DNA from 4 places in the Bradyrhizobium sp. ISRA436 genome. Region 4 is predicted to be linked to each of the others. Evidence: predicted binding sites of a transcription regulator. Region 4 holds the regulator's gene; each other region holds the start of a gene.
What was found. Region 4 encodes HrcA, which represses chaperone genes, less so after heat shock. Its sites were predicted from a motif close to GTTAGCACTCNCNNNNNGNGAGTGCTAAC; they were not measured.
Positions count from the first base shown of each region.

Region 1: groES (co-chaperone GroES) is a predicted target of HrcA. The motif match lies at 4,471-4,499, and genes of this name have one in related genera.
Region 2: groES (co-chaperone GroES) is a predicted target of HrcA. The motif match lies at 2,174-2,202, and genes of this name have one in related genera.
Region 3: MTX23_RS28860 (co-chaperone GroES) is a predicted target of HrcA. The motif match lies at 1,757-1,785, and genes of this name have one in related genera.

Region 1 covers NZ_CP094520.1:228,049-235,899, forward strand. Annotated here, with positions in the region: gene MTX23_RS35995 (CBS domain-containing protein) at 1-59, shown strand, start outside; partial or broken gene MTX23_RS36000 (IS21 family transposase) at 1,746-1,963, shown strand; partial or broken gene MTX23_RS36005 (IS21 family transposase) at 1,982-2,676, opposite strand; gene MTX23_RS36010 (Lrp/AsnC family transcriptional regulator) at 2,976-3,467, shown strand; gene MTX23_RS36015 (hypothetical protein) at 3,584-3,724, shown strand; gene MTX23_RS36020 (hypothetical protein) at 3,730-4,344, opposite strand; gene groES (co-chaperone GroES) at 4,543-4,857, shown strand; gene groL (chaperonin GroEL) at 4,945-6,594, shown strand.
Region 2 covers NZ_CP094519.1:2,897,883-2,905,733, forward strand. Annotated here, with positions in the region: gene groL (chaperonin GroEL) at 130-1,770, opposite strand; gene groES (co-chaperone GroES) at 1,816-2,130, opposite strand; gene MTX23_RS13595 (usg protein) at 2,514-2,804, shown strand; gene MTX23_RS13600 (cupin domain-containing protein) at 2,961-3,515, shown strand; gene MTX23_RS13605 (IS110 family transposase) at 3,893-4,921, opposite strand; gene MTX23_RS13610 (nucleoside transporter C-terminal domain-containing protein) at 5,079-6,326, opposite strand; gene MTX23_RS13615 (MFS transporter) at 6,451-7,674, shown strand; gene MTX23_RS13620 (SDR family oxidoreductase) at 7,788-7,851, opposite strand, start outside.
Region 3 covers NZ_CP094519.1:6,202,798-6,210,648, reverse strand. Annotated here, with positions in the region: gene MTX23_RS28870 (hypothetical protein) at 1-141, shown strand, start outside; gene MTX23_RS28865 (acyl-CoA dehydrogenase family protein) at 196-1,392, shown strand; gene MTX23_RS28860 (co-chaperone GroES) at 1,829-2,143, shown strand; gene groL (chaperonin GroEL) at 2,231-3,880, shown strand; gene MTX23_RS28850 (nodulate formation efficiency C protein) at 5,242-6,087, shown strand; gene MTX23_RS28845 (MFS transporter) at 6,427-7,569, shown strand.
Region 4 covers NZ_CP094519.1:168,707-176,557, reverse strand. Annotated here, with positions in the region: gene MTX23_RS00815 (penicillin-binding protein activator) at 1-562, shown strand, start outside; gene hemW (radical SAM family heme chaperone HemW) at 584-1,741, opposite strand; gene rdgB (RdgB/HAM1 family non-canonical purine NTP pyrophosphatase) at 1,728-2,363, opposite strand; gene rph (ribonuclease PH) at 2,375-3,088, opposite strand; gene hrcA (heat-inducible transcriptional repressor HrcA) at 3,247-4,335, shown strand; gene grpE (nucleotide exchange factor GrpE) at 4,438-5,043, shown strand; partial or broken gene MTX23_RS00785 (nicotinamidase) at 5,189-5,340, opposite strand; gene MTX23_RS00780 (hypothetical protein) at 5,359-6,297, opposite strand; gene dnaK (molecular chaperone DnaK) at 6,874-7,851, shown strand, end outside.

The DNA.
Region 1 (7,851 bases), on a different replicon from region 4:
CGGTGCGCTGCATCGCAGGGGGGAACGGGCCGGATGCCAAAGTGCGCGACGCTGCCTAAGGCCGGTCGCGGCGACCTCGATAGTCGTGCGAGCCACGCTTTCGCAAAGAGGGTCGTCAGGATCAACCAAGCCCATCGGGGGCCCGTTTGATAGACGGAGCGCACGGTGACAACGAAGACGAGACGTAAGATCGATGCGGCACAGAAGGCATAGATCGCCTGGAAGCCGTGCGGGAGCAGACGCCGGTGGCCGCTCTGGCCCAACGCTGTGACCTTCACCCGAACTAGATTTTAGGAAGGCCACCGCCAGTTCCGCGAACCGGTGAGATATAGAACGCGTTTCCGCCTGAAATGGAGGTGGCAATGACGACTCCATGCAAGTGCTGCTTACACGAACCTGGCGATCCGGGGAATCCGTCGAAGAACGCGAACTAATCGCGGGATTTATTCGTCGACACGCGACTCATTGCATCAAACAAGATTGAAATATCGCTACAGTAATCAATCTCGACGAAGCAGCTCCGATGGAGCGTGGACTTCGCAAGGAAGGCGCACTCAGAGTCAAGCTTGTGCGCCCGGTGCAGGCAGCGAGAATTAGCAGAGCCGACGCCGCACTTCACGTGCGCGCTTAGTTCTGCGGCCATGAAAAGGGGGCTATCCACGTAATTCCGACAGGAGGCGAGGAATGCACAACATCTCGCATAGTTCCCACCACCGTTCAGTCCGGTGCTGCGCTATATGCGGCGGAAAGTTCGGGCTGATCCGCCACTACCATTGGCGAACGGCCCTTTGCTCCAGGAAATGCGTCGACTGCTTCAAGGCACGCCGGGAGGCCTACCACAAATGGCTTCGTTGGCTGCAAGCGGTTTGATACACAGTACCGGGGTATCAGGACGACTTTGAAAGCGAGTGCATTGAGCATCATGCACGAACTTGTTTTCGTCGTCTGCTCTAGCTTGTACACGGCGCGCGACCGATTCCATCGATGTTAAAAGCCTGTTTGATCGGGCGCACAGAAAATATCGCCTTAAAACACCCCGTATTAGCTATTGCAACCGCGGAGACGATAGTTCGCGGAAGCAAGCGTGGAATCCGGTGTCGAATGAGAACCCGCCAAGTACTGAGCGGCATTGCTGCAAGGTCTCTTGTCGCAGCCATATGGGCGTTTACTCGCAGACTTGGCCGCCGGTGGCAAATACCGGCGTCGGCGATTATTCTGTCGCGATGAGATTAAAGGCATGTTCTGTACATTGCGTGCTTAAAGTTGCTGCGGCGAGATCTCATGCCGACAAATTTAGAGACTTGTTAAGTTGACGTTACGCGGAGCGCATCTCCGATGCCGTCGGCGTTCCGCCACCTAGCTAGCCCCCGGAGGGCCGCCGGATGTCGTCTCGATTGCGAAGTTGCGAGCCCCGATAGCACAGCGCCGACCGCTTAAAATGCAAGCGGTCGGCGTTGGTTCTGGTAGCTGTGCTGCCCGAGCCGGAATACTCGATCTTCGATGATTCCGATCAGATAGCTGCATGTGCCATGCTGGTAGTGACCTATACGTCGACGAACAAGCGTTTCCCGGGAAGACCGACCTTGGGCGGCTCCCGTTTCGCCAGGAAGGGGCGCGACGCCTCGCCAAGCGCGAAGACGTGGCGAAACTCAAGTCAAAATTCGAAAGGCAGGAGAGGTTGCTTTGCGCAGTTGCGAGATCGATTTCCAGCCCGAGCCGAGGCTGTGAGCAAGGTCTCCGGCGGCGGCGAGAAATTGTTTGTCGACTATGCCGGCGACACGGTGCCGGTGGTTGACCGTAAGACCGGTGAGGTGCGTGCCGCACATCTTCGTCGCGGTCATGGGCGCATCCAGCTTGTCGTTCGCGCTGGCGACGTGGACCGAGCAGCTCGGCGACTGGATCGCGGGACATAACGCGGCCTTCAGCTTTTTTTGGCGGCGCGACGCAACTGCTGGTGCTCGATTTTGTTACCAGTAATAAAATCGAGCACGACATAGCTGGGAACCCCGCCAAAATACCGGAACGCCTCTTCGTGAAGCTGCGCCCAGACTTGCTGGCTGGATTGCCAAACCACCCGCCGGAAGCTGCGCCGCCAGTAGCGCAGCGTCATCACGAACAGGCGGGTAGCGGCCGCTCTTCGGATCAACGTCGGCGCGCCCTCCACCATAGTCGACCTGGGCATCCTCGCAGGGGGGAACTCAAGGCGATCACACTGCTCGGGGTCGGTGTGCCGCAACCGGCGCACAAACCGCTTGACGCTCTGGTAGCTAGACGGAAAGCCGAATTGATCAATTGATCGACCAGGTCCTGGTAAATCGCCTGCGCATTCCGCTTCAGGCGGACCCGTTCTTCGATCCACGTCCGATGCGCTTCGCAAGCCGAACAGGCCAGGCTGTTGGTGACCGTCGCTTCCGATGCCCCAAAAGCCGGTGGTCGGGGTGGAGGAATTTGGCCGTCCACGCTCACCGGGCCGGTGGTCACTTCCCCGGGGGAATTTGCCTCCGCACCAGCCCACAGCGCCCGGTAACGCCGGATCGTCTTGCGATCGACCCCCGTCAGCCTGTGGATCTCGCGCTGGCTGGCGTTGCGATCGAGTAGCGTAAATAGCGTGCTTTGCAGGTGTGGCTTCAAGACGTTCAACTCCCCGGTCCCTTGCTGGCTCAAGGGACCGAAAATCATGTTCGAGCGGTTCCTGACGTCAATGCTGCAGTGCGCGAACTATGTTCGCGTTGCAGCATGACAACGGCATGCCAGTGCTTCTACCAAGGAAGCGGTTTGAGCCGGAAATGGGCCTGCCGGCGACCGCTCGGAGGCGTGCCAACGGGCTGAATTGTGCCGGCAGTAGTTTCCCGCGCTTGACACCATAAAGTGCGTGCGGAAATTTCTTCGTATTTTCATGCCTTTGGACGACTTCCTTCGCGCGACGCAGGAAATCTGGCGGTGAAATTCACGTCAAGACTGGAGGGGATTATGCAATGCAATACGATCGGATAGACGCTCGCATCCTCGAGATCGTGCAAAAGAACAACCGTCTGACTTCCGAGGTGATCGGCGAAATGGCGGGGCTTTCTGCCACCGCGTGCCAACGACGGTTGAAGCGGCTCCGCTCGGAACACATCATTGAGGCCGATGTCTCAATCGTTTCGCCGAAGGCCGTTGGAAGACCAATCCAAATGCTTGTACTTGTTACAATGGAGCGGGAGCGTTCGGATATCATTGATAGGTTTAAGAAGGACATCAAATCGTCAGCTGATGTCGTCAACGGTTTCTATGTTACTGGCGATGCTGACTTTGTCCTGTACGTTACTGCACAAACCATGGAGGATTATGAGCAGTTCACCAGATGCTTCTTCTATAAGAATCCCGACATCAAATGCTTCAAGACGATGGTCGTATTAGATCGGGTAAAATCTGGCTTTGCTGTTCCGGTTGAGACTCCTCCCAGCGATAAACTAAGCAATCATTGATGCGCCCCAATCCTGCATGTTCAAAGCGATGCTGCTGCCTCTTTTGCTGCGGGGTGAAGGCGAACTCGAAGGCGTTTTCCGTCCTAGCTGCGAGTGTGGTCGTGCATGGGAATGTCATGAACGAGGTCGGCGAACGGCGTGATAGACAAGCCGCACTGCTCTGCTTCCCGTTCGCTATCTTGTCGATTGCGATGCTTGTCCTGCAGGGCTCGGCGAACGTTTTCGACGGTCTGGTAAAGCGTCAGGGGTCGGTGTGATGAGGCTATTTCCATCCCGGTTCGAAGCGATTCGCCGGCTGGTCGAGCAGGCCTTCGAGGTAACCAAGCGCAAGCGCTAAGAGCTCGGCGCCCTCCCCGTCCCCACCAATCAACCTTCGACGGCGCGAGCAGGAAATGCGTGCCGTCGAGGTCCTTTTGCCATTGCTCATTGCTCGGCGCGCTGCAGGTAACCCGGATTGATCCATTCCTGCAGACGATGGAAGATCAGCGTGTCCGTGATCCACTGAGCGATCTAGAGATTCATGAAGGGCGTGTTGTTCTTCACCATCTTGATTACCGTCGCCGCGCGCTCGCGCATCGCCGGCCCGCTCCCACATGCCCTCCTTGGTGCTGCCGCCAGCTTGCAATAGCTCCATCACATCGTCGATCTGATGAACACGAGCCGCAGCGAGACCGCGCGAATCATCTGCGTCACTTGCCCGAAAGGCAGCGAGAGCGAGACCACGAACGTCGAGCGCGCTCGCAATAGGGGGCGGCCGACAGCCTGGCGTCTCAATCCGGCACGTGAACGCTTGAATCTGATCTACGACCCGACCAAGGCGAAAGGCGCGTAGCAGCGGCACATTCAGGAAGCGTTCGCACTCGATACGCGTCTTCATCCTCCAGCATCTACGTCCTGATGACTTCGTTGCACTACTTTGTCCGTTTCGTACGGTGTTTGTCGGAGCAGGCGCCCTACAAACCCTTGCTCCCGAACAACACTGTCCTATTTCAGTTGCGCCTGCACTGGCACTCGCGGGCATGGATTGCTAGCAATCCATAAATCGTCAACTCATGCAAATGCTTAGGAGGACTGCATGAAATTCCGTCCGCTGCACGACCGCGTCGTGGTCAAGCGCATCGACGCCGAAGAGAAGACCGCCGGCGGCATCATCATTCCCGACACTGCCAAGGAAAAGCCCTCCCAGGGCGAAGTCATCGCGGTTGGCCCGGGCGGCCGCGACGAGAGCGGCAAGCTGATCCCCATCGACGTCAAGGTCGGCGACCGCGTGCTGTTCGGCAAATGGTCGGGCACCGAGGTCAAGATCGACGGCCAGGAGCTGTTGATCATGAAGGAGAGCGACATCATGGGCGTTCTCACCAACGTGTCTTCCAACAAGAAGGCCGCCTAATCCGCCGCTCGCACCGCTCACCCCTGAGGAGCGCCTGCCGGGCGCCCCGCCAAGGGTGGGAAGAAATGAAACTCAGGGAAATCAACTATGTCAGCTAAAGAAGTCAAATTCTCCGTCGAGGCGCGCGACAAGATGCTGCGCGGCGTCGACGTTCTCGCCAACGCGGTGAAGGTCACCCTCGGTCCGAAGGGCCGCAACGTGGTGCTCGAGAAGTCGTTCGGCGCTCCCCGCATCACCAAGGACGGCGTCACCGTCGCCAAGGAGATCGAGCTCGAGGACAAGTTCGAGAACATGGGCGCCCAGATGGTGCGCGAAGTCGCCTCCAAGTCCGCTGACGCGGCCGGCGACGGCACCACCACGGCGACCGTGCTCGCCCAGGCGATCGTGAAGGAAGGCGCCAAGTCGGTCGCCGCCGGCATGAACCCGATGGATCTGAAGCGCGGTATCGACCTCGCGGTCGAAGCCGTCGTGGCGGACCTCCAGAAGAACTCGAAGAAGGTCACCTCGAACGAGGAGATCGCCCAGGTCGGCACCATTTCGGCCAACGGCGATGCCGAGATCGGCAAGTTCCTCGCCGACGCCATGAAGAAGGTCGGCAACGAGGGCGTGATCACGGTCGAGGAAGCCAAGTCGCTCGAGACCGAACTCGACGTCGTCGAGGGCATGCAGTTCGACCGCGGCTACATCTCGCCCTACTTCGTCACCAACGCCGACAAGATGCGCGTTGAGATGGACGACGCCTACATCCTCATCAACGAGAAGAAGCTCTCCTCGCTGAACGAGCTGCTGCCGCTGCTCGAGGCCGTGGTGCAGACCGGCAAGCCGCTGGTCATCGTCGCGGAGGACGTCGAGGGCGAGGCGCTCGCCACCCTGGTCGTGAACCGCCTGCGTGGCGGCCTGAAGGTCGCGGCCGTCAAGGCTCCGGGCTTCGGCGATCGCCGCAAGGCCATGCTGCAGGACATCGCGATCTTGACCGGCGGCCAGGCCATCTCGGAAGACCTCGGCATCAAGCTCGAGAACGTCACGCTGCAGATGCTCGGTCGCGCCAAGAAGGTGATGATCGACAAGGAAAACACCACGATCGTCAACGGCGCCGGCAAGAAGGCCGATATCGACGCCCGCGTGGCCCAGATCAAGGCGCAGATCGAGGAGACCACCTCGGACTACGACCGTGAGAAGCTGCAGGAGCGTCTCGCCAAGCTCGCCGGCGGCGTCGCGGTGATCCGCGTCGGCGGCGCGACTGAGGTCGAGGTGAAGGAGCGCAAGGATCGCGTTGATGACGCGATGCACGCGACCCGCGCGGCAGTCGAGGAAGGCATCGTCCCGGGCGGCGGCGTCGCCCTGCTCCGTGCCACCGAAGCGCTCAAGGGCCTGCGCACCAAGAACGACGACCAGAAGACCGGCGTCGAGATCGTGCGCAAGGCCTTGTCCTGGCCGGCTCGTCAGATCGCGATCAACGCTGGCGAGGATGGCTCGGTCGTGGTCGGCAAAGTCCTGGAGAAGGATCAGTACTCTTACGGCTTCGATGCACAGACCGGGGAGTATAGCAACCTGGTCTCCAAGGGCATCATCGATCCTACAAAGGTCGTGCGAGCCGCAGTCCAGAACGCGTCCTCCGTGGCGGCGCTCCTGATCACCACCGAGGCCATGGTCGCCGAGTTGCCGAAGAAGCCGGCCGCCGGGCCCGCAATGCCGCCTGGCGGCGGCATGGGCGGCATGGGTGGAATGGACTTCTGATCCAATCGCGTCACGCGAACCGCGAAAACCCCGGCAGCAATGCCGGGGTATTTGTTTGTTCTTGCAATCTTTCTGCCACGTGACACCAGGCTCGCATTACGCGCGCCCCGAGCGTCACGTCCGTTCGAACCGTGTGAAGCATTTCATCTGCTTCTTCGGCAGCATTGCCCCCAATGTTTTGGTTAGCGCTGAGAGAACAACTATCGAGTTGAAATCGCTGACATACGGGATTTACTTGGCTGGAACGATTGGTCGGCAGCAGAGTTCTGTTGTGAGTCAGCCAAACCTCGCGGTGCTTGCCCGGACTGTGGTCGACGCCATCGACCACCAACCGTGCGAAGGAACCCGGAGGGGTCTCGATGCAAGTGCTGAGCGTGTGCCTTGCGCCCGACATGCGACCAAGCTTTCAGACTACGATGGTCGAGGCGAATATCTCGATGAGCGAGTCCATACCTAAAGCCGGCGATCGCGAGCGATCGCGCCTGCGATCCACGACCACGGCGCCCGCAACGTTGCAACCGCGCGTTGTGCACTCGAGCCGCAAGCCGCGCTGCAGCAGCGCCGTCTGTTGCTCGCTCTCGATCCTTGCATCTGCCATGGCACCTCGATGCGAAACGTGGCCGGACGACGAGAATAGCGGACGCTTGGTGGAGCAGCCAGGAGTTACTCCCGCGTCACAACTGAGCTTATGATCACGTCGTGGCCCGCCCAGGGTTGTACGCAACTGACCGCTCCTTTTGTTACGAATGTTTCACTTTCTCGAAGCCATATTGCGACGCTGCTTTGCTCAATACTAAACATCGTCGAACGGAAAGAGCCCACGATCGAACCGAGCGACCGTCTCGTCAGCTTCGTGTAAGAGTGCGCTCGTATCATCGGCTCCCAGATTTCAGTCGCGACGTTGCGTCGCACTTGTTGGGCGTGCATCATGTGTCCGAGGCTACTGGGTCGTTTGTGCATGGCGGCAGCCGCCCTTCCGGTGGCCGTGCATTTGAGATTCGCCGTTTGGGCGGTCTGGGCTTTCGCACTCCTCGTCGGGATCAGCGTCTATTTGCTGAACATGACGCTGCGAGAGCGCAAGACTACAGAAAACGAATAAGCAATCATTCGCAGACGTCCGCACAGGCCGCGTAAACCAGCAATACTGACGCAAACAAAGAGCCTGACGCCGCTAGGCGGCTTTCACTGGCACTTGCTATTCAGACGATTTAAGTCGATCGGACACACCCAGCTATCGACGTTGAACGCAGTCCTAAA
Region 2 (7,851 bases), 2.7 Mb from region 4:
CGCTTCAGCGTAAGGTTGTGCGGGGCCCACCACTGGCTGCGCTGCGGCAAGCACCCGGTTTGCCGCAAACAAAAACCCCGGCATCGCTGCCGGGGTTTTGCATTTCGTGGATTGCCTTGAGAGGCTGGATCAGAAGTCCATGCCGCCCATGCCGCCGCCCGGAGGCATCGCAGGACCGCCAGCGGCCTTCTTCGGCAGCTCGGCGACCATCGCTTCCGTGGTGATCAGCAGCGCGGCAACGGAGGCAGCGTTCTGGATCGCGGTGCGCACGACCTTGGTCGGGTCGATGATGCCCTTCTTGACGAGGTCGGCATAGTCGCCGGTCTGGGAGTCGAAGCCGTAATTGTAGGTCTTGTTCTCCAGGATCTTGCCGACGATCACCGAACCGTCTTCACCGGCGTTGATCGCGATCTGGCGAGCGGGCGCCGACAGCGCCTTGCGCACGATCTCGACACCGGTCTTCTGGTCGTCGTTCTTGGTGCGCAGGCCCTTGAGCTGCTCGGAGGCACGGAGCAGGGCGACGCCGCCGCCCGGAACGATGCCTTCCTCGACGGCCGCACGGGTCGCATGCATCGCGTCATCAACGCGATCCTTGCGCTCCTTCACCTCGACTTCGGTTGCGCCGCCGACGCGGATCACCGCGACGCCGCCCGCGAGCTTGGCGAGACGCTCCTGCAGCTTTTCACGGTCGTAGTCCGAGGTGGTCTCCTCGATCTGCGCCTTGATCTGGGCCACGCGGGCGTCGATGTCGGCCTTCTTGCCGGCGCCGTTGACGATCGTGGTGTTCTCCTTGTCGATCATCACCTTCTTGGCGCGGCCGAGCATCTGCAGCGTGACGTTCTCGAGCTTGATGCCGAGGTCTTCCGAGATGGCCTGGCCGCCAGTCAGGATCGCGATGTCCTGCAGCATGGCCTTGCGGCGATCGCCGAAGCCCGGAGCCTTGACGGCCGCAACCTTCAGGCCGCCACGCAGACGGTTGACGACGAGGGTGGCGAGCGCTTCGCCTTCGACGTCCTCAGCGACGATGACCAGCGGCTTGCCGGTCTGCACCACGGCCTCGAGCAGCGGGAGCAGCTCGTTCAGCGAGGAGAGCTTCTTCTCGTTGATGAGGATGTAGGCGTCGTCCATCTCAACGCGCATCTTGTCGGCGTTGGTGACGAAGTAGGGCGAGATGTAGCCGCGGTCGAACTGCATGCCCTCGACGACGTCGAGCTCGGTCTCGAGCGACTTGGCTTCCTCGACCGTGATCACGCCCTCGTTGCCGACCTTCTTCATGGCGTCGGCGAGGAACTTGCCGATTTCGGCGTCGCCGTTGGCCGAGATGGTGCCGACCTGGGCGATCTCCTCATTCGAGGTGACCTTCTTGGAGTTCTTCTGCAGGTCCGCCACCACGGCCTCGACCGCGAGGTCGATACCGCGCTTCAGGTCCATCGGGTTCATGCCGGCGGCGACCGACTTGGCGCCTTCCTTCACGATCGCCTGGGCGAGCACGGTCGCGGTGGTGGTGCCGTCGCCGGCTGCGTCAGCGGACTTGGAGGCGACTTCGCGCACCATCTGGGCGCCCATGTTCTCGAACTTGTCGTCGAGCTCGATCTCCTTGGCGACGGTGACGCCGTCCTTGGTGATGCGGGGAGCGCCGAACGACTTCTCGAGCACCACGTTGCGGCCCTTCGGACCGAGGGTGACCTTCACGGCGTTGGCGAGAACGTCGACGCCGCGCAGCATCTTGTCGCGCGCCTCGACGGAGAATTTGACTTCTTTAGCTGCCATCTGAGTTTTTCCTTGAGAGATTTAACCAGGGAGGGAGAGGGGCGCTTAAGCGGCCTTCTTCTTGGAAGCGGGGACGTCGAGCACGCCCATGATGTCGCTTTCCTTCATGATCAGCAGGTCTTCACCGTCGATCTTGACCTCGGTGCCCGACCATTTGCCGAACAGGACGCGGTCGCCGACCTTGACGTCGATGGGGATCAGCTTGCCAGCCTCGTCGCGGCCGCCCGGGCCGACGGCGACGACTTCGCCCTGGGAGGGCTTTTCCTTGGCAGTGTCCGGAATGATGATGCCGCCAGCAGTCTTCTCTTCGGCGTCGATGCGCTTGACCACGACGCGGTCGTGAAGCGGACGGAATTTCATGCAGTCCTCCTAAACATTTGCAGATGTTGTAGAATTTTGGAGAGTTGGCAGTCCAGGCCAGCGAGTGCCAACCTGGCCGAAATGGAGATAGGCCAGTCGCGGGCACTGGGCAAGGGCTTCTAGCAGAAAAATTGGCACTCGGACGGGGCGTCTGCCAGCATCGCCGGTCATGCTTAATGACGGCTTGGAGGTCGCCCAACTGGTATTAGCACCTGCGGTAAGCTGCTGCCAGCGCGAGAAATTTCAACAACCCGTTAAACATTTAGGCTTGAGATCGGTTAGTCGCGTGCGTCACATTTCTCTCATGTGAGCGCATCTTTGCCGGCGGTGGCCCCGGCAGGTCGGCCACCACGCGCACATGCGCTCCGTCACAGGAGGTTGGCATGGTCTCGCGTGTTGGTGGGGTTGTTTCCGACGACTTCCGGAAGCAGTTGCTGGGGTATGGGCTGACAACGGCGCAAATCCTGTATCGGATGCCGGATCACCCCTCGTTGCTGCAGACCTACGTCTGGCAGAATTACGATCTCTTCCCGAAATTCCCGGCGCTGCAGGATTTCCTCGCCTTCTGGCAGGAGAAGCTCGAGGGGCCGCTGTTCTCGGTGACGGTCGCGCACTCCAGGCTGGTCAGGCCCGCGGAGCTGCGCGCCGTCGACGGCGTCTTCCGGCTGCATTGACGGCGGAGGGGACCACGGCGTAATCGCGCCGGCGCCGCCGCTTGGCCGCGCGCTTGAGGGAGCGCATGCACGTTCGCGCGACCCGATGCTTTCGCCCATCCCCCAACAGGCTTTTGTGCTACCCTCATCCGATTAAAAGACGGGAGGTAACCAACAATGGCCAAGCGAAAGCCGGCATCAAGACCAGCGGCCAAGACCGCGGTGAGGAAGAAATGGACCGGGCTCGGGAGCGCCGCCAAACCCTCGGCGCGCAAGACCATCAAGTCGAAGGGCCGCGTCTCGACCGCCAGGAAGACGACCACAAAGACCAAGCCCAAGGCGCGGCCGAAGCAGCGCGTTGCCATCAGCCACCACCGCGAGGAGGATTTCAGGGCTGACGGACTGCGCGCCTATGCCAAGTATCGCGACCTCGGCATCGCTGATGCCACGCACGGGCTGGCGCAGGCGCATGTGATCCGGCTGCAGGGTCCGTGCAATCCGGAAGAGGTGTCGAAGCTGCATTATCATGACGTCGAGTTCCAGATGGTCTACGTGCTCAAGGGCTGGGTGAAGACCTACATGGAAGGCGAGGGCGAGACGTTGATGACGCAGGGCAGCGCCTGGACCCAGCCGCCGCGCCTCCGGCACATGATCCTGGACTACTCCGACGACGTCGAATTGCTGGAAGTGATCCTGCCGGCGGATTTCAAGACGGTAGAGTTGACGGCGTGATCTCGTAGCCCGGATGGAGCCAACGGGTCGCGCGGATGTCGCGCCCGGTGACAGCCTTCGCGGAATCCGGGAATCGTACACACTATGATGATTCCCCCGGATTGCGCTTCGCTCCATCCGGGCTTCTGTAACGGGCCTTGGTTAGTCAATCCCTTTTTGCGTGGTCCACTTGCCGGGCACTTGCTTCTGTACGGGATCGGCGCAGTGGCCGTCGCCTGATGGGGTGCATTGAGGAGCCGGCCGGCCAATCTACGGAAGCGTGGTTGTGAACCGACTTCCCGGATGGCGGCCTGACCGGATCCGTCGTCCCGGCAAAGGGACTTCGCTCGGGGAAGGCCTGGTGTCGTGGCCTGCCCAGATCGGTTGAGGCTCCTTCCTTAGGTTGCGTGGGCCATCGGATTGAAGGGTTTCGCATCAGCCAGCATCCGATGCAGGATGACTGCGAGCTTGCGCGCCAGCGCCACCTTGGCCTTGCGCATGCCCGCACGTTTGGCAAGCCGCATGGCCCAGCTCTTCAGCGCCGAGCAGTTCCTGACCGGCTTGGTCAGCATGACGTGGGCGGCCTGGTACAGCGCCTCCCGCACCGACGCGTCGCCGATCTTGCTGATGCGGGCAGTGTAGTCGGTTTGCCCCGACTGATACTTCTTCGGGGTGAGCCCAAAATGCGCGCCGGTCGCCTTCGAGGAACGGAACCTGATCGGATCGTCGATCGCGGCGGCATAGGTGAGCGCCACGATCGGGCCGACGGCCGGCGTTGTCATCAGAAGCCGGGCCGGGGGATGCGATCTGGCGAGCTTCTGGGTGTGTCTGTCCAGGCCATTGAACTCGCGCAGCAACACGGCATGGGCTTCGAGCAGGGCCTGCGCCACCAGCTCAAGTCCGGGGTGGCCGGCGACGAGCTCCCGGATCCGGTTGGCGAACGTGCGCTCGGTGGTCTTGCCGACCTTCAGGCCAAAGCCCCGCAGCACGCCACGTACGCTGTTCTCGATGTCGCGCAGCTTCGACTGCAGCAGCTTGCGGGCCGTCAGAACCGCCCGCGTCTCCTGCGCTTCAATCGACTTGCAGTGGACCGGCCGGAACCAGCCGAGCCGCATCAGTTGGGCGATGCCGCGGGCATCGTTGCGGTCCGACTTCACCGGCATCGCCTTGAAGGCATCGCGGACGTGCCGGGTCTCCAGCAGCTCGACGGCAAGCCCGGCCGCGCGCAGCGCCGTGGACAGCCATTGCGACAACGGACCGGCCTCCAGTCCGATCCGCTCCATCGCCTGGCCCAGCGATCGGAACCAGGCGATCAGCGCTTCCGGCTCGCTGGCAACCTTCGCCTCCCGCAAAATCTTGCCCGCGCCATCGACAACGCAAACGCTCGAGCTTTCCAAAGACACGTCGATTCCTGCATAGTGGTACATGGTCGTCCCTTAATGATGCTTGGAGCGGGCTCGCCCGACTCCGTTTGAACACCATCAGTTTGAGGGACGACCGCCTGCCCGAAAAGCCGCACGCGAGCGCGCTTCCACATCGCGCCGTCGCGACCGGGCGGCTATATCCGTCGGCCCGTTACCCCATCTACGAGGACGTCATCGCCCCCACGATCGCGCCCATCAGGCATGTCGTGAGCGTGCCTGATACGATCGACTTCAGCCCGAGCGCGTTGATCTCCTCGCGCCGCCCCGGCGCCATGATGCCGAGTCCGCCGATCATGATGCCGAGGCTCCCGAAATTGGCGAAGCCGCACATCGCATAGAGCATGATCAGCCGCGAGCGCGGATCGAGCGCATCGGTGCCGAGCTTCGAGAGGTCGACATAGGCAATCAGCTCGTTCAGCACGGTCTTGGTGCCCATCAGGCTTCCCGCCGTGACCGCCTGCGACCATGGCAGGCCCATCAGCCAGCACACCGGCGCCATCGCAGAGCCGAGCAGCCACTGCAGTGAGATCTTCGCGCCGCCGACCTCCGGCAACAGGCCGACGATCGCGTTGAGGAGATACACCAGGGCGACCAGCACCAGCAGCATCGCAATGATGTTCATCAGCAGCTCGAGCCCGGCCGCCGTGCCCTTGACGATCGCGTCCATTGTCGACGAGACATGGATGTCCGGATCGTCGAGCGATCCGCCGGTGCGCTTGTCTGTCGTCTCCGGCACCATGATCAGGCTGACCAAGATGGCGGCCGGCGCGCCGAGCACCGAGGCAATGACGAAATGCGCGGCGGCGTCCGGGATCAGCGGCGCGAGCAGCGTGGCGTAAAGCACCAGCACGGTGCCGGCGATTCCCGCCATGCCGCCAGTCATCACCAGAAACAATTCGCTGCGGGTGAGCTGGGCCAAGTAGGGGCGGATGAAAAGGGGCGCCTCCACCATGCCGAGGAAGATGTTGGCCGCGGTCGAGAGCCCGACCGCGCCGCCGACGCCGAGCGTGCGCTCGAGCAGCCAGGCCATGCCGCGCACCACCGGCGGCAGCACGCGCCAATAAAACAGCAGCGTCGTCAGCACGCTCATGACGAGCACGATCGGCAGCGCCTGGAACGCAAGGATGAAGTCCGTGCCCGGTGCCTTGGGATCGAACGGCGCCGGGCCGCCGCCGACATAGCCGAACACGAAGGCGGTGCCGGCGTGCGTCGCGGCGGCGATGGTGCCGACCGCATCGTTGATGGTGCCGAACGCTTTCGTCACGAGCGGCACCTTGATCAGCACCAGCGCGATGACGATGGTGACCGCGAGCCCGATTGCGGCCTGCCGCAGCGACACCGCGCGGCGGTTCTCCCCGAACGCCCAGGCGATCGCCAGGAGCGCCACCACGCCAAACGCCGATTGCAATTACAGCATCAAGACCCCGAAAACCCTTCGCGCGATTATGGCAGGGGCTTCGTGCAGCGCAATGCTGTTGCGCGCTGACGTCGCCGCCATTGACAAGTTGCAGGCGGTCGGCCACGGCTCGCTCATGTCTTCCGCAACGACCGTCGGCGCCCGCGATCTGCTCGGTCACAGATCTTTTCTGTTTTTCCTGTCGTCGCGCAGCCTGTCGCGTTTTTCCAGCCAGATCGGCGCGGTGGCGATCGGCTGGCAGATCTACGACTTGACCGGCAGCGCCTTTGCCCTCGGCATGGTCGGCCTGGTTCAGTTCCTGCCGACGGCGCTGCTCGTGTTCGTCGCCGGCCACGCCGCCGACCAGTTCGAGCGCAAACGCGTGGTGCAGGCCTGCCAGCTCGCCGAGGCGCTGACCGCGCTGTTCCTCGCGGCGAGCACCTTTGCCGGCACCATCTCCGAGCTGCAGATCTTCGTTGCCACCTTCGTGCTCGGGATCGCCGGGGCGTTCGAGAGCCCGGCGACCGCGGCGCTGCTGCCGCTGATCGCGCCGCAGGGTTCGCTGCAGCGGGCGACCGCGATCTCGAGCGGCGCGGCGCAGGTCGCCACCATCACCGGGCCCGCGCTCGGTGGCTTTGCCTACGCCATGATGCCAAGCGTGCCCTATGTTGTGATGATGGTGTTCTGGCTGCTCGGCATGATCCTGACCGGCGGCATCGGCCGGCTGCAGCAGGCGCCGCCGAAGAACAGCGCATCGTCAGACGATGTGTTCGCCGGCGTCACCTTCGTCCGCAGCAATCCGGCGATCCTCGGCACCATCTCGCTCGACCTGTTCGCGGTGCTGTTCGGCGGCGTCACCGCGCTGCTGCCGATCTATGCGCGCGACATCCTGCAAACCGGTCCGCTCGGCCTCGGTGTCCTGCGCGCCGCGCCTGCGGTCGGCGCGCTCCTGATGACCATGGTGCTGGCGCGGCATACGATCAGCCGCCACGTGGGATTAAGGATGTTTCAGGCGGTCATCGTGTTCGGGGCCGCGACGGTGGTGTTCGCGCTGTCGCACTGGATGTGGTTGTCGGCGCTGGCGCTCGCAGTGCTGGGCGCCGCCGACACGATCAGCGTCGTGATCCGTTTCTCGCTGGTGCAATTGGCGACGCCCGACGAGATGCGCGGCCGGGTCGGCGCCGTCAATTTCCTCTTCATCAACGCTTCGAACCAGCTCGGGCAGTTCGAAAGCGGCGTCACCGCGGCGCTGCTCGGCACGGTGCCGGCCGCAGTCCTCGGCGGCGTCGGCACGATCGCGATCGCGCTGCTCTGGATGAAGCTGTTCCCGACGCTGCGGATTGTGGAGAAGCTGGAGTAGGGGGCTCTCGCCACCCGTCATTGCGAGAAGCAAACCGACGAAGCAATCCATCTGTCCCCAAGGGGATCAGCAAATTGCTTCGCTTCGCAACCAATGACGGCGGTGGCTGCGGCTTACCCCCGGCCGACAAATGGCATCTTGGTCGCCATCACCGTCATGAACAGCACGTTGGCGTCG
Region 3 (7,851 bases), 1.5 Mb from region 4:
ATCCGGTATCGTGCGCGCTTTGCCGATGTGGTGCAGCTGGCCCAGCACGCGGGTCGCGTGCACATTCCAGACCCTCGCGGTGTATTCGCCCGCGTGGCTGCCGAGCTGCGTCTCGGCGGCTCGTCGCAGGGGCGATCTTAACGGAACGTTGCCGACGCAGGCTCTCGCTTGACACTGCCCAACAGGAGAATGACCATGACCAACGACAACTTCGCTCACAGGGCCGACGACGACGCCTACGCTCGGCTCGACGCGGCGATCGACGCCACCGTAAAGGTGAACGCCGATCGCAACGACAAGGAGAGCCGATTTCCGCGGGAGAATCTCCACGCATTGTCGGACGCCGGCTGGACCGGCGTGCTGAACGAGGTGCAGTTCGGCGGGCTCGACTGCAGCCATATCGACTTCGCCGAGGCTGCCTGTCGGATCGGGCAGGTCGATGCATCGACCGGCCTCGTCTACGTGATGCATGTCGGCGCGGCGCAGGCCGTCAATCTGTTCGGCAGCGCCGATCAGAAGGAGCGATGGCTCAAATCGAACAATGGACGACTGCTCGGCACTTATTCGACCAGCGAGCGCGCCACCGGCGGGCACTGGTGGTACAATCTGTCCGAAGCGTCGCGGGATGGCGAGGACTATCTCGTCAACGCCGAGAAGTCGTTTACGACTAGCTCGGGCCAAGCCGACTATTATGTGGTCCAGACGCGCACTCCGGGCGCCAAGGATCAGACCGACATCGTGTTCTTCATCGTCGACGGCACGTCCCCCGGCATTGAGTCACGGCCATGGGATGCGCTGGGTGTCAAGGCTAATCATTCGGGCGCAATCCGCTACATCAACGTGCGTGTACCACAACGCGACAGGCTTGGTGCCGAAGGGCAGGGCAAGGAGATTATCTATGACGGGGTGTCGCCCGTCTACTTGATTGGGCTCGGCTCTGTCTGGGAAGGTGTGGCGCGCGGCGCGCTGAACGCGGCGGTCGCGCACACCACACGCTTCGTGCATAGGGACCGGAACAAGAGTCTTTCGGACTACCAAGCGATCCGGCAGGAACTCGGGGCAGCCAAGGTGCTGGTCGAGACGCTGCGGCCTTGGCGCAACGAACTCGCGGGCCAACTGGACGCGCTGTGGCGCGCTGGCAGGCCGCAGAGTGAAATCCTTATCCCGCTGACCGAGTTCAAGGTGCATGCCGCCGAAGTCGCCAACAAAGTCGCGGCCACGGCTCTGACGGTAACGGGCGGCTATGGGTACCATCGGGGGCCGATCGAACGCGCCTTCCGCGACGCGCGCGCGGCCATCGCGATGGGGCCCTCCAATGTGATCGCGCGCGATTGGATCGGCAAGGCTCTAGTCGGTCTGCCGCTGGAGCTGTTCTACGAGGGGGGAGAATAGTGAGGATTGAGAACTGCTCGCAACATTGCCTGCGATCTGCGGCTGAGAAGAATAAGAGTATCTACTTTCAGATGCAGTGCCGTTTCCGGCCGTCAGAGATCTTTCAGGGTTCTTATGCGAGCCCAACCGGTGGCAAGTCCCGGACCCAAGGACGCCTTTAGAAAACTCGAAGTCGTTCCCGCTACCTGCTGGCCGGGTTGGGCGTAGCCCGAGGCATAATGGGGCCACCAAAATCGTCTTGGCTTTGGTCGGAAGGTCCCGTCGGCAAACGGCGGGCTCCTTCTTTAGGTAGGGGGTAAGCGCCAATTTTTTTGCTACAGACCCTTGCTCCGGAAGAAGCCTGTCCTATTTCAGTTCCGCCTGCATTAGCACTCGCCGGCATCGACTGCTAACAGTCGAAAAATTGTCAACTCGTGCAAGTAGTTAGGAGGACTGTATGAATTTCCGTCCACTTCATGACCGCGTCGTTGTCAAGCGCATCGACGCCGAAGAGAAGACCGCTGGCGGCATCATCATTCCAGACACAGCCAAGGAAAAGCCCTCCCAGGGCGAAATCATCGCCGTCGGCCCGGGCGGCCGTGACGAGGCTGGCAAGTTGATCCCGATCGACTTGAAGATCGGTGACCGCGTGCTGTTCGGCAAATGGTCGGGCACAGAAGTCAAGATCGACGGCCAGGAGCTCTTGATCATGAAGGAGAGCGACATCATGGGCGTTCTCACCGAAATATCTTCCAACAAGAAGGCCGCCTAACCCACTGCTCGCACCGCTCACCCCTGAGGAGCGCCTGCCGGGCGTCCTATCCAGGGTGAGATGAAATGAAACTCAGGGAAATCAACTATGTCAGCTAAAGAAGTCAAATTCGGAGTAGACGCACGCGACCGCATGCTGCGCGGCGTCGACGTTCTCGCCAACGCGGTGAAGGTCACCCTCGGTCCGAAGGGCCGCAACGTGGTGCTCGACAAGTCGTTCGGCGCTCCGCGCATCACCAAGGACGGCGTCACCGTCGCCAAGGAGATCGAGCTCGACGACAAGTTCGAGAACATGGGCGCCCAGATGGTGCGCGAAGTCGCTTCCAAGTCCGCTGACGCGGCCGGCGATGGCACCACCACGGCGACCGTGCTGGCGGCTGCAATCGTCCGCGAGGGCGCCAAGGCGGTCGCCGCCGGCATGAACCCGATGGATCTGAAGCGCGGTATCGACCTCGCGGTCGAAGCCGTCGTTGCGGACCTGCAGAAGAACTCCAAGAAGGTCACCTCGAACGAGGAGATCGCCCAGGTCGGCACCATTTCGGCCAACGGCGACGCCGAGATCGGCAAGTTCCTCGCCGACGCAATGAAGAAGGTCGGCAACGAGGGCGTGATCACGGTCGAGGAAGCCAAGTCGCTCGAAACCGAACTCGATGTCGTCGAGGGCATGCAGTTCGATCGCGGTTACATCTCGCCCTACTTCGTCACCAACGCCGACAAGATGCGCGTTGAGATGGACGACGCCTACATCCTGATCAACGAGAAGAAGCTCTCCTCGCTGAACGAGCTGCTGCCGCTGCTCGAGGCCGTGGTGCAGACCGGCAAGCCGCTGGTCATCGTCGCTGAAGACGTCGAAGGCGAAGCGCTCGCCACCCTCGTCGTCAACCGCCTGCGCGGCGGCCTGAAGGTCGCAGCCGTCAAGGCTCCGGGCTTCGGCGATCGCCGCAAGGCCATGTTGCAGGACATCGCGATCCTGACCGGCGGCCAGGCCATCTCGGAAGACCTCGGCATCAAGCTCGAGAACGTCACGCTGCAGATGCTCGGCCGCGCCAAGAAGGTGATGATCGACAAGGAGAACACCACGATCGTCAACGGTGCCGGCAAGAAGGTCGACATCGACGCCCGCGTTGCCCAGATCAAAGCGCAGATCGAGGAGACCACCTCGGACTACGACCGTGAGAAGCTGCAGGAGCGTCTCGCCAAGCTCGCGGGCGGCGTCGCGGTGATCCGCGTCGGCGGCGCGACCGAGGTCGAGGTGAAGGAGCGCAAGGATCGCGTGGATGACGCGATGCACGCGACCCGCGCGGCTGTCGAGGAAGGCATTTTGCCGGGCGGCGGCGTCGCCCTGCTCCGTGCCACCGAAGCTCTCAAGGGTCTGCGCACCAAGAACGACGACCAGAAGACCGGCGTCGAGATCGTGCGCAAGGCATTGTCGTGGCCGGCCCGTCAGATTGCCATCAACGCCGGTGAAGACGGCTCGGTCGTGGTTGGTAAGGTCCTGGAGAAGGATCAGTACTCTTACGGCTTCGATGCGCAGACGGGCGAGTACAGCAACCTGGTCTCCAAGGGTATCATCGATCCTACGAAGGTCGTGCGAGCGGCGGTCCAGAACGCCTCCTCCGTGGCGGCGCTCCTGATCACAACGGAAGCGATGGTCGCCGAGTTGCCCAAGAAGAACGCTGCCGGCCCCGCAATGCCGCCGGGCGGCGGCATGGGTGGCATGGGCGGTATGGACTTCTGATCCAGTCGCGTCACGCGGAACGCAAAAATAAGAAAGCCCCGGCAGCAATTGCCGGGGTTTTGTTTGCTCATCGATAAAGCGGGCCACTAAGGCCGTCGACGAGGCTCGTTCCCTTGGAACCGTGTTGGAATACCGTCGTCCAGCTTGCATCGGGCAATGTGAGGCGCGAGAGCTTGTATTGGCGAGTCATACCTGACGTTGCCACTCATCCCGGAGCGTGCCAGCGATGTGCATACTCCAGGAGGGCGGTCACTCCGGATCGTTGCAGATCGTGTGCCCGATGGGGTGCAACTGTAGTCTCAGCCCCCTGTAGGACCGGCGGCGCAATCCTCGCGGCACGGCTCTGTCCTCAGCATTATGTGGCGATTCAATAGGGCAGCGCAGAGTGAAGGACCCAGAGGCTGTCGCGGTAGTCATCTCAGCGCTCCGGCAAGTTCACGGCGACGATATTGCTCGCGCACTCCTTGCTGACGGAATGAGTCTAGCCGTTCTTATGGACGCGGTTTTCTCTCTATCAATGCGGAATAGCGACGCGGTCCGAATGATCGCCAGAGCGTTAGACTCTCGCGATTTCGTCGTCTCCCCTGACGTCGGCTCGCTTTGGCACGTAAAGTATCTATATGATCGCCCAGGGTCCATGACCGTCGTCGATATGCTGGTACTGACACCTGAGAAGACGTTCATGAGCACTGAAATTTCGTTGCGGCTGCCGATCTGACCTGAGGTGTCAGCGCCGGGGATCGCTCGGCAAATGCAATGGACAATAAGCCAGAGCAATCACCTGTTCGAAATAGCTGGTTGATCGTACGTCTGGTAACGTCAGCGCGCAATCCGTCGTGCTGGTATATGAACGTTCTGCCGTCCGAGCCCGGCGTCGAAGCCGACCCTCACCCTAAATCTGCCGTCCGAGCGAACAAACGGAATATGAGTCCCACGCGTACGACCTTGTTCGGGCGGTCAGACCAAGTTGGACTCCGTGCCCGCGAATTTCGGCCGACGGATATTGCCTGATCATCACATCGACCACGCTGCGAGTGGAAGCATTCCGATCAGCGCGCCGAGTGCTTGCAAATCAATCACCTTCAACAATCTGTAACGACGTTAGTATTCTTCAGTATCTTTCCCACGACCGCTTCACGGTTGGACTGTACTGAAGGATTCGAGTGAGCGCACCCAACCATTCCTGGTAGGTGCATTGGATGCTTTCTGGCATACAGTTGTTCTAGATTGCCAGCACCTCGCTTCTCTCGAGACTCTCAACAGGTCGCGTTGGCCCGGCGGGACCAGAGCTGCAGCAAAAAAAATGAGTCTAATCTAGCGCTCCGCTCAAGCGTCGGCGCTGACCAGTCGCGATGACGAAGATGACGAAAATGACCAGAAGGTGCATGCTTTGGCTCTGTCTCGACCTCTTGTTGATTTGCCCAGGTGCCGTAGTCGTCGCGATCAGCGATGTCAGAGCGGAGGACAGCATCCTTGTCGACAAGGTCAAGTCAACCTGGCGATCGCAAGACGGTGACACTATCGAGCAAATCATTTCCAAGGTCGCGAAGGTCGCGCACTTCGTCCCGAGAAGGTGGGGAGTCGCTCAATCGAACGATGGGAGCGAATATGCCTTCTTTTCGTGGAGTAAACATCGCGACGATAAAGCCGCCGAATATGCCATTATCTGGCAGGCTGCGCCCGACGGCGCGTTAAAAGTCGTTTCGCCATATGCCAAGCCGATAGAATTGGGCTGGAAGGCGTTCGCACTCTCTCTGATCTCCAGTGAAATCGCAAACGGCGAAAAGGCGGTGAATCTCCATTTTCTGCATAACCCCATCAACTTCAACTTTGTGATGACTGCTCAGGGCAGGTTGGGCGATCTTCTGCGACACGGCCGCTGCACTATCGGCGATCCGATCCAGGTGGATTACCTGCAGAAAGTTGATGAAAAAGAGGCCACACAGAGCGGCCTATGGCGCGCCCTGATTGTGGTGAACTGCAATATTCCAGGACCTCGGTACTTCACTCGTGGCGGCGTCATCATTTTTGAGAAGGCCGAGGGAAAAACCTGGGAGCCGCAGTCGTTTTTTGCCAAGCGCATCGCAACCTATCCCCCAGGCTCTTGGTTCGATCATGCAGATCCAGAAGAACAGGAAGCACTAGAACCGGCCAAGAAGACCTTGCAGAATGACCGCGGAAGGCAGCTTCGCGGCGCAGCCCCTTGAGACAATGCGTCGAGTTTACAATGGGGCTCTACGACGAAGCGATGCTGCATCTGAGCCGGAGGTGCCGTGTTGGGTTTGAGAGATTTACGACAACACTTCTCCAAACTCGTCGTGGGTCCGAGGGTGCCGCAGCCCGCAATAGCAAGCAGTCGCGAGAAATAGGCTCATCCGAAAGTTTGCACCAGGAACGTCGCGTTAATTTCGCAATGGCACTGGACTTGCAGTAACGGAAGCATGTTCCGCGACGACATCGTCGTCGGGCTGCCCACCGTGTGCAGGCATGCGCCGGCAAACGCCGGCGCGCCGTACTCGTAACGTGCGTTCTCTGCGGAGTGCCCCGTGAAACCGTCTGCCGATCCGCCGGCCGGCCTGCTCGCGACGCGACTCATATTTTTTGTCTCCGGATTCGGCTTCTCGGCCTGGGTGCCTCTGGTGCCGCTCGCCAAGGAGCGCCTTGCGGTCGATCATCGCGTGCTTGGTCTGCTGCTGCTCTGCCTCGGCATGGGGTCCCTCTTCGCCATGCCTTTGACCGCCTTGTCGGGGGCGCGCTACGGCACCAGGCGCACTATTCTTGTAGGTGGACTTGGTCTTGCGCTGACCCTGCCATGGCTCGCTATCGCCAGTACACCTCTGAAACTCGGGGCGGTGCTGCTTGCCTTTGGCGCTTCACTCGGCTCAATCAATGTAGCCATGAACGTTCAAGCGGCCGAAGTAGAGCGAGCAGCCGGCCGCCCATTGATGTCCACCTTTCACGCACAGTTCAGCATCGGCGAATTGTCGGGCGCTGGCGCCCTGACAGCCTTGCTCTCGCTGCGGATTGACTCGTTTGCTTCGACGCTGGCTTGTTCGGCGCTAATGATAGTTGCGATTTTGTCGGCATGGCCGCGGTTGCTTGCGACACGTCGCACGCCGTCAGAGCCACTGCTTGTCTTGCCTCATCGCAGCGTATTGCTGATAGCGGTGCTTGCGGCCATCACCTTCCTTGTCGAAGGCGCGATGATCGACTGGAGCGCCTTATTTCTCATTGACAGAGGTCTTGTGGCGCAAGAGCATGGCGGGTTCGGTTATATGTTGTTTTCCATCGCGATGACCGCAGGCCGTCTCGCCGGAGATGCCCTCGTGATCAGAATCGGAGACCGCGCCACACTGATGTTCGGACCTGTGCCGATCATGATCGGTTTTGTGGCCCTGCTGGCCGCGCCGGTGGCTGCGATTGCCATGGCGGGTTTGCTGCTTATCGGATTGGGTGCATCGAATATCGTGCCGGTGTTATGCCGCCGTGCTGGCAAGCAGAAGGTGATGCCGGCAGGTTTGGCGATCGCAGCCGTCACGACGGCGGGTTACGCCGGTATCCTCGTCGGTCCAGCTGGCGCCGGGCTCGTTGCACACATGGCTGGGCTGCCTTTTGCTCTCGCGATACTAGGAGCACTCATGTGCATCGTCACGCTGTCGGCCCGGACTGTGACGGCCAACCCTCGCTGATTGTTGGAGAAGGACATGTAGGCCTTCTGCCAAGCGGTTGCGCACGGTTGGCACCCATCACCGCCACTCGGGGGTAGCAACATAGCGAGGACGCTGCGAAAGAGAACGGTTATGGCCAAGAAGCACTGTCGCAGAATGGCCGTTGGTCCAGCGGCCTGAAATACATAGCAAACGCAGTGCTGGTCCGTTCGACATCGATGGGGGCGCCCAGCACGGCAAAAGCGAGATTGATTGATAGTGCCGAGATCTTCCATGCCTTCCAGAGCATATTCGCACGTCTCG
Region 4 (7,851 bases):
GGTGAGCCACAAGAACGGTCGCATCGTCGCATTCGAGAAATACGGTGCCGACCGGGCGACGCCGGCGCGGAACTTGGCGCAGGCGCTCGGCCAGGCCGATGCACTCATGCTCGCCGATGACGGCGATTCGGTCGTCGCCACCGCGGACGCGCTGACCGCGGCCGGCGCCAATCTGCACAACATCCAGTTGCTCGGCACGGGGCTGTGGGACAATCCGCGCGTGTTCGCGAGCCCCGGGCTGCAGGGCGGCCTCTATGCCGCGCCCGATCCGGCCGGCTTCCGCAGCTTCGCGGGCCGCTACCGCGCCAAGTTCGGCGGCGAGCCGGTGCGCACGGCCACGCTTGCCTATGACGCCGTCGCACTGGTTGCGGCACTGGCCCGCACGCAAGGTGCACAGCGCTTCGCACCGGAAACGCTGACCAATCCTTCCGGCTTTGCCGGCATCGACGGCCTGTTCCGCTTCCGCTCCGACGGAACCAATGAGCGCGGCCTTGCCGTCATGAAGGTGGCGTCGGGTGGCAGCACCGCGGTTGCCGGCTCGCCGAAGAGCTTTGGCGCCTAGGCCACCTCGCTCAAAAGCGCTCTAAGCGGCAAGATCCGCAACGACGGCGTCGAGCACCGGGAAGCCAGACTTCGTCACCCGTAGCCGCCCGTCGGCATCGACCTCGATCGCGCCTTCCTCGCGCAACATGGCGATGCGGTGCGGATCGAGCTGACGACCTGACAGCGCCGCATAGCGCTTGGGATCGATGCCCTCGGCGAGCCGCAGTCCCATCAACAGGAATTCGTCGGCGCGTTCTTCGCTGTTGAGGCTATCGTCGGTGATGACGCCGTGCCCGCTTGATTCGACCCGCATCAGCCACGCCTCGGGCCGTTTCTCGGTCGCGGTCGCGTGTCTCACCCCATCGATGTCGAGCCGGCCATGCGCGCCGGGGCCGATGCCGGCATATTCCTCGCCGCGCCAGTAGACGAGGTTGTGCCTGCACTCGGCGCCGATGCGGGCGTGATTGGAGATTTCGTAGGCGGGCAAGCCTTCGCGGGTGCAGACCTCCTGCGTCACATCATAGAGCGCGCGTGCGGTCGCTTCATCCGGTGTCTGCAACTTGCCAGCGGCGTGCAGTCCGAAGAACGGCGTGCCTTCCTCGATCGTGAGCTGATAGAGCGACAAATGCTCGGCTGCTTCCGAGATTGCCTGCTTCAATTCGCTCGCCCACATCTGCGGCGTCTGGTCGGGACGCGCGTAGATCAGATCGAAGGAATAACGGTCGAACGCGGATCGCGCGATCGCAACCGCATCGAGCGCCTCGCGCGCCGTGTGCAAGCGCCCCAGCGCCTTCAGCGATGCATCGTCCAGCGCCTGGACGCCGAGCGAGACGCGGTTGACGCCGGCTGCGCGATAGCCGCGAAAGCGCGTCGCCTCCACGCTGGTCGGATTGGCCTCGAGCGTGACCTCGACATCGCGCGCCACCTGCCAGTGCTTGCCGATCGCATCGAGCACCGCGCCGACGGTCTGCGGCTGCATCAGCGAGGGCGTGCCGCCGCCGAGGAAGATTGAGGAGACTTCGCGTCCTGGCACACGCGCGGCCGTCGTCTCGATCTCGCGGGCAAATGCGCTTACGAAGCGCTCCTCGTCGACGGGCGCATGCCGGACATGGCTGTTGAAATCACAATACGGGCATTTCGACAGGCAGAACGGCCAGTGCACGTAGACGCCGAAGGCTGCTCGTTCAGCGTGGCTCAAGGCAGATCTCCGCGAGCTTCACGAAGGCGCGCGCGCGATGCGACAGGCCGAGCCCGAGCGGCGGCAGGCCGTGCTTCTCGATGCTGGTCATCTCGCCGAATGTACGTGTGTATCCGTCGGGCAGGAAAGCCGGATCGTAGCCGAAGCCCGCGGTGCCGCGCGGCGGCCAGACCAGGGTTCCATCGACGCGGGCCTCGACCTCGTCGAGATGATCATCAGGCCAGGCCACGCACAGCGCCGAGACGAAATGCGCCTTGCGCTGTTCGGGAGTGGTGGCGCCGCGCTCCTGCAGCAGGCGCTCGATCCGCGTCATCGCGGCCATGAAATCCTTGCCCTCGCCGGCCCAGCGCGCCGAATAGATGCCCGGCGCCCCGTCCAGCGCGTCGACCACGAGGCCGGAATCATCCGCAAAGGCTGGCAATCCCGTCGCCTTGGCCGCCGCGGACGCTTTGATCGCCGCATTGGCGCGAAAATTGTCGCCGGTCTCCTCGGGCTCGGCGAGGCCGAGCTCGCCGGCCGACACCGCTTCCACGCCGTGCGGCGCCAGCAGTTCCCGCATCTCGGCCAGCTTGCCGGGATTATGGGTGGCGATCACGAGCCTTCCGGTGATTCGGCGGTGCATGACCAATCTGTCTACGCCACCGCGATCTTTTGCAAGTCGACCAGACGCGCGACACCTTTGCGCGCCAGCGCCATCAACGCCAGGAATTCGTCCTGCGAGAACGGAGTCTTCTCGGCGGTGCCCTGCACCTCGATGATGCGGCCGTCGCCGGTCATGACGAAATTGGCGTCGGTCTCGGCTTCGGAATCCTCGGCATAATCGAGATCGAGCACCGGCGTGCCCTGATAGATGCCGCAGGAGATCGCCGCCACATTGTCGCGCAGCACGTTGGCCTTCAGCATGTTGCGGGCCTTCATCCAGTTGATGCAATCAGCCAGCGCCACCCAGGCCCCGGTGATCGAGGCGGTGCGGGTGCCGCCATCGGCCTGAATCACGTCGCAATCGACGGTGATCTGGCGCTCGCCCAATGCCTCAAGGTCGATGGCCGCGCGCAGCGAACGGCCGATCAGCCGCTGGATTTCGACGGTGCGGCCGCCCTGCTTGCCGGCGGAGGCCTCGCGGCGGGTGCGTTCCAGGGTGGCGCGCGGCAGCATGCCGTATTCGGCGGTGACCCAGCCGCGGCCCTGGCCCTTCAGCCAGGGCGGCAGCCGCTCCTCCAGCGTGGCGGTCACCAGCACATGGGTGTCGCCGAACTTCACCATGCAGGAACCCTCGGCATATTTGACGACGCCGCGTTCCAGCGACACGGGACGCAGTTCATCGGGCGCACGGCGGCTTGGCCGCATGAAGTCCTCCAAAAATCCGAGAAAAATGGCTGGCCGTGCTTGTAGGAGGGGGAAGGGGCAGCGGCAAGGGTTTTTGGCCCCGGTATCGGATGCCGAATGCATGCTTGTCACCGGCCTCCCGGATCGACAAATTAGGGGGCAATGTGAGGGAGTAGAGCGTGGCTCACCACGATCCGATAGGGTTGATCGCACCGCATGCCGGGCTGGCCCAGCTCAACGAACGTTCACGCGACATTTTTCGTCAAATCGTCGAAAGCTATCTGGCGACCGGCGAGCCGGTCGGCTCGCGCAACATCTCGCGCCTGATCGCCTTGCCGCTGTCGCCGGCCTCGGTCCGCAACGTGATGTCGGACCTCGAGCAACTCGGCCTGATCTACGCGCCGCACACCTCCGCCGGCCGGCTGCCGACCGAACTCGGTCTGCGCTTCTTTGTCGACGCGCTGATGCAGGTCGGCGATCTCACCGAGGACGAGCGGCAGTCGATCCGGACCCAGCTTGCCTCCGTCGGCCGCGCGCAAACGGTCGAGGCCGCGCTGGAGGAAGCCCTGATGCGGCTGTCGGGCCTGACCCGCGCCGCAGCGGTGGTGCTGACGCCGAAGTCGAATGCGCGGCTGAAGCACATCGAATTCGTGCGGCTGGAGCCGGAGAAGGCGCTGGTCGTGCTGGTCAGCGAAGACGGCCAGATCGAAAACCGGGTTCTGGCGCTGCCGCCGGGTGTTCCGTCTTCCGTGCTGACCGAGGCGAGCAATTTCCTCAATGCGCGGATCCGCGGCCGGACGCTGGCCGAAGCGCGCCTCGAGCTCGAGACCGCGTTGACGCAGAGCCGCGCCGAACTGGATCAGCTGACGCAAAAGGTCGTCGCGGCCGGAATCGCGAGCTGGTCCGGCGGCGAGAACGAGGATCGGCAACTGATCGTGCGCGGCCATGCCAATCTGCTCGAGGATCTGCATGCGCTCGACGATTTGGAGCGCATCAAATCGTTGTTCGACGACCTCGAGACCAAGCGCGGCGTGATCGATTTGCTCGGGCGCGCCGAGCGCGGCGAGGGGGTGCGGATTTTTATCGGCTCGGAGAACAAGCTGTTCTCGCTGTCGGGTTCCTCAACCATCATGGCGCCTTACAGCGACGCCCAGGGCCGGATCGTCGGCGTCCTCGGCGTGATCGGGCCGACACGGCTGAATTACGCCAGGGTGATTCCCACGGTCGATTACGCCGCGCGCATCGTGAGCAAGATCCTGGGCGGCTGACCGGAGGGCGGAAGGACGCTTGATTTTCCCTGCCCAAAGCACGATATCCCCCTAACCAATCCCCAAGATTTGAATCGACGCGAGTTTTCGAGAAGGCAAGCCATGACCGATCCGAACCGGACGAATGACAATACCGAGAATCCGGCGCCGACGGGTGAGCCTGTGGTCTCCAAGCCCTACATCATGCCTGATGAGCCCGAGGTTGGATCGGCCGAGGCGCTGGCCAAGGAACTGGCGGAGGCGCACGACAAGACGCTGCGCACGTTGGCCGAGATGGAGAATCTCCGTCAGCGCACCCGCCGCGAGGTCGCCGACGCCAAGACCTACGGCATTACCGGCTTTGCCCGAGACGTGCTCGAGATCGCCGACAATCTGCAGCGCGCGCTTGATGCCGTGCCGGCCGAGGCCAAGGAAGCCGCGGATCCCGGCCTCAAGGCGCTGATCGAAGGCGTCGAATTGACCGAGCGTTCGCTGCTCAACGCGTTGGAAAAGAACGGCGTGAAGAAATTCGATCCGATCGGCGAGAAGTTCGATCCGAATTTCCAGCAGGCGATGTTCGAAGTGCCCGACCCGTCGGTGCCGTCAGGTACAGTGGTGCAGGTCGTGCAGGCCGGCTACATGATCGGCGAGCGCGTGCTGCGTCCGGCGCTCGTGGGCGTTTCCAAGGGCGGCGCCAAGGCCGCCCCGGCTGCCGATTTCACGGCCTGATCGTCCGAACCTGGACAGGGCGCGGACGAAAGCGGTGCAGCTTGCGATCGCCGCGGCGTCATGCCGGCGGTTTCTCATGGGCCTTCGGCCAATAAGTGCCGAAGCCCCAGAGATCTCCTTCGAGGTCGCGGCAGGCAAAAAGACCTTACGCGATGTCGGACGACTGGAGGCGCTTGACGCCGGCCTTGTCCATATCGGACCAAGCCTTGGCCAGCGACCCCTGGGTGTCAATGCCGCGGCGTCTTCCACCACATAGGTTTCGAAGCCGGCCTTGCGGGCGTCGAGGGCAGTCGGCGCGCCTTGCGAGAAGCGCGATCAGCCCCGCGGCTCGACGCCGTCGCGCACCGCGCGGAAGCGCGGGAACGCCTTCTCCCAGTCGGTGCGCGGCGAGCTGCCGATGATGCGCATCGATGACTGCGAGCCGAACCGCAGCCACTGCACGATGGTCACCGGCGTATTGTCCTTGCCGCTGGTTGCGTCGATCCGGGTCTCGTAGCCCGGCTGGCCGTCGATCCGGATCGGCTCGGACATCGTGATGCGTCCGTCACGAACGCCGGGGATGGTGGTGGCGACCTGTTGGGCGAAACGGCCGCGGTCATCGGGAGAGGCCGCAGTCGAGGCGACGACGCCGAGGATCATGAAAGGCTTGGCCTCGAAGCCGCTCTTCTCGTCGCCGTCGGCCAGGATCAGCGCCGCGCCGGGCGCCACCATGCGGACGTTCTTGAAATCGGCAAGCTGGGTGACCTTGAACGGCATCAGGCCGAGCTGCTCGTCGACCGGCACCTCGTTGCGTATCACGGCGGAGGCGAACATCTGCCGGATGGCGTCATCGGTGTAGATCTTGGCGGCATTCTCGGGCACCTGGACCGCGACATAGCCGGAGAAGGTCGGCCCCGGCAGGATCATGGAATAGCGCCGCACATTGGTGGCGCCGTCCCGCGCGCTCTCGATAGTGTAGTAGCCGAGCCCGGCCGGCGTCTCGAGGCTTTCCGGCTTGATCCCGCCGCTGCCGCCGGGATTTGCCTTGAAGGCGCTGACCACCTCGCCATAGGCAGCCGCGGGCAGATCCGCGATCAGCACCTTCACGCTCTGGTCCTCAGTCTCGAAACCGACGAACGTCTTCGCGCGGGCAAGGCCGACCAGCGGCCTCATCCCGACATGTGCGCCCGGCGGAAACACCACGTCGGCAGCGAAGGCAGAGCACGTGGCGGCGATCAGCAAGGCGACCGCAGCGAGAAGGCGAAAAGGCATCATGGAGGATCTACCGGTTTGCTCGGCGGCCGTTCGACGGGCCGATGCAGGGCTGGGTGGGCCTCAGTCAGTCGGCCCGCTTTTAGCGGTTTTGATGGCCCTGCAACAGGGTCGCCATCTCTTCATTCCGGCCTGGCAGCCCCGATTCCGGACGTGTTTTGCCGGATAAGCCGGCACTTTCCGGTGTTTCCCGGCATCTCGGGGGGAGGCTCGCGCGAGCCCCGCCGCCAGCGGCCAAATAGCGCGCCCTCCCTCGCTCGCGCGCGGGACCGTTGTGAGCGTTCACTCAACAAGCGGCACGCTTGCGCGGTGGCGGATCGCCGTCGGTTGCGCTCGCAATCATTGCTGATTTGTTAACATGTTTCGGGGCTGAACCAGCGTTGACCCGGAGGCTGACACAATCTTTCAAACGTCAGTCTTTTCAGGCCTCAACGTTGCGTCCAGTCCTTGCGGGCCAGACCCTCTCTCCTATATCAGGCTCACCGTCGCAATATCGCGAGTATGTGAACGTCTGGGGGTTCGGTACGGAGCGCCGTCAGGGCCCAACCAACCTGCCGTAGCAAGAAGGATATGAAAACCATGGGTAAGGTCATTGGGATCGACCTCGGCACCACGAATTCGTGCGTCGCCGTAATGGATGGCAAAAACGCCAAGGTGATCGAGAATGCCGAGGGCATGCGGACGACGCCGTCGATCGTTGCCTTCACTGATGATGGCGAGCGGCTTGTCGGCCAGCCGGCGAAGCGCCAGGCGGTGACCAATCCGGAGCGCACGTTCTTTGCGGTGAAGCGCCTCATCGGCCGCCGCTATGACGACCCGATGGTCGAGAAGGACAAGAAGCTCGTTCCCTACAAGATCGTCAAGGCATCGAACGGCGACGCCTGGGTTGAAGCCGACGGCAAGACCTATTCGCCCTCGCAGGTCTCGGCCTTCATCCTGCAGAAGATGAAGGAGACCGCTGAGGCGCATCTCGGCCAGAAGGTCGAGCAGGCCGTTATCACGGTTCCCGCTTATTTCAATGATGCACAGCGTCAGGCCACCAAGGACGCTGGCAAGATCGCCGGTCTCGAAGTGCTGCGCATCATCAACGAGCCGACGGCTGCCGCGCTCGCCTACGGCCTCGACAAGTCGAAGGCCGGAACGATCGCGGTGTACGACCTCGGTGGCGGCACCTTCGACGTCTCGATCCTCGAGATCGGCGACGGCGTGTTCGAAGTGAAGTCGACCAACGGCGACACCTTCCTCGGCGGTGAGGACTTCGACATGCGCCTGGTCGGCTATCTTGCCGACGAGTTCCAGAAGGAGCAGGGCATCAACCTGCGCAACGACAAGCTGGCTCTGCAGCGCCTGAAGGAAGCCGCCGAAAAGGCCAAGATCGAGCTGTCGTCGACCACGCAGACCGAGATCAATTTGCCGTTCATCACGGCTGACCAGACCGGTCCGAAGCATCTGACGATGAAGCTGACCCGCGCCAAGTTCGAGGCGCTGGTGGCCGACCTCGTCGAGAAGACCATCGAGCCGTGCCGCAAGGCGCTGAAGGATGCCGGCCTGACCGCC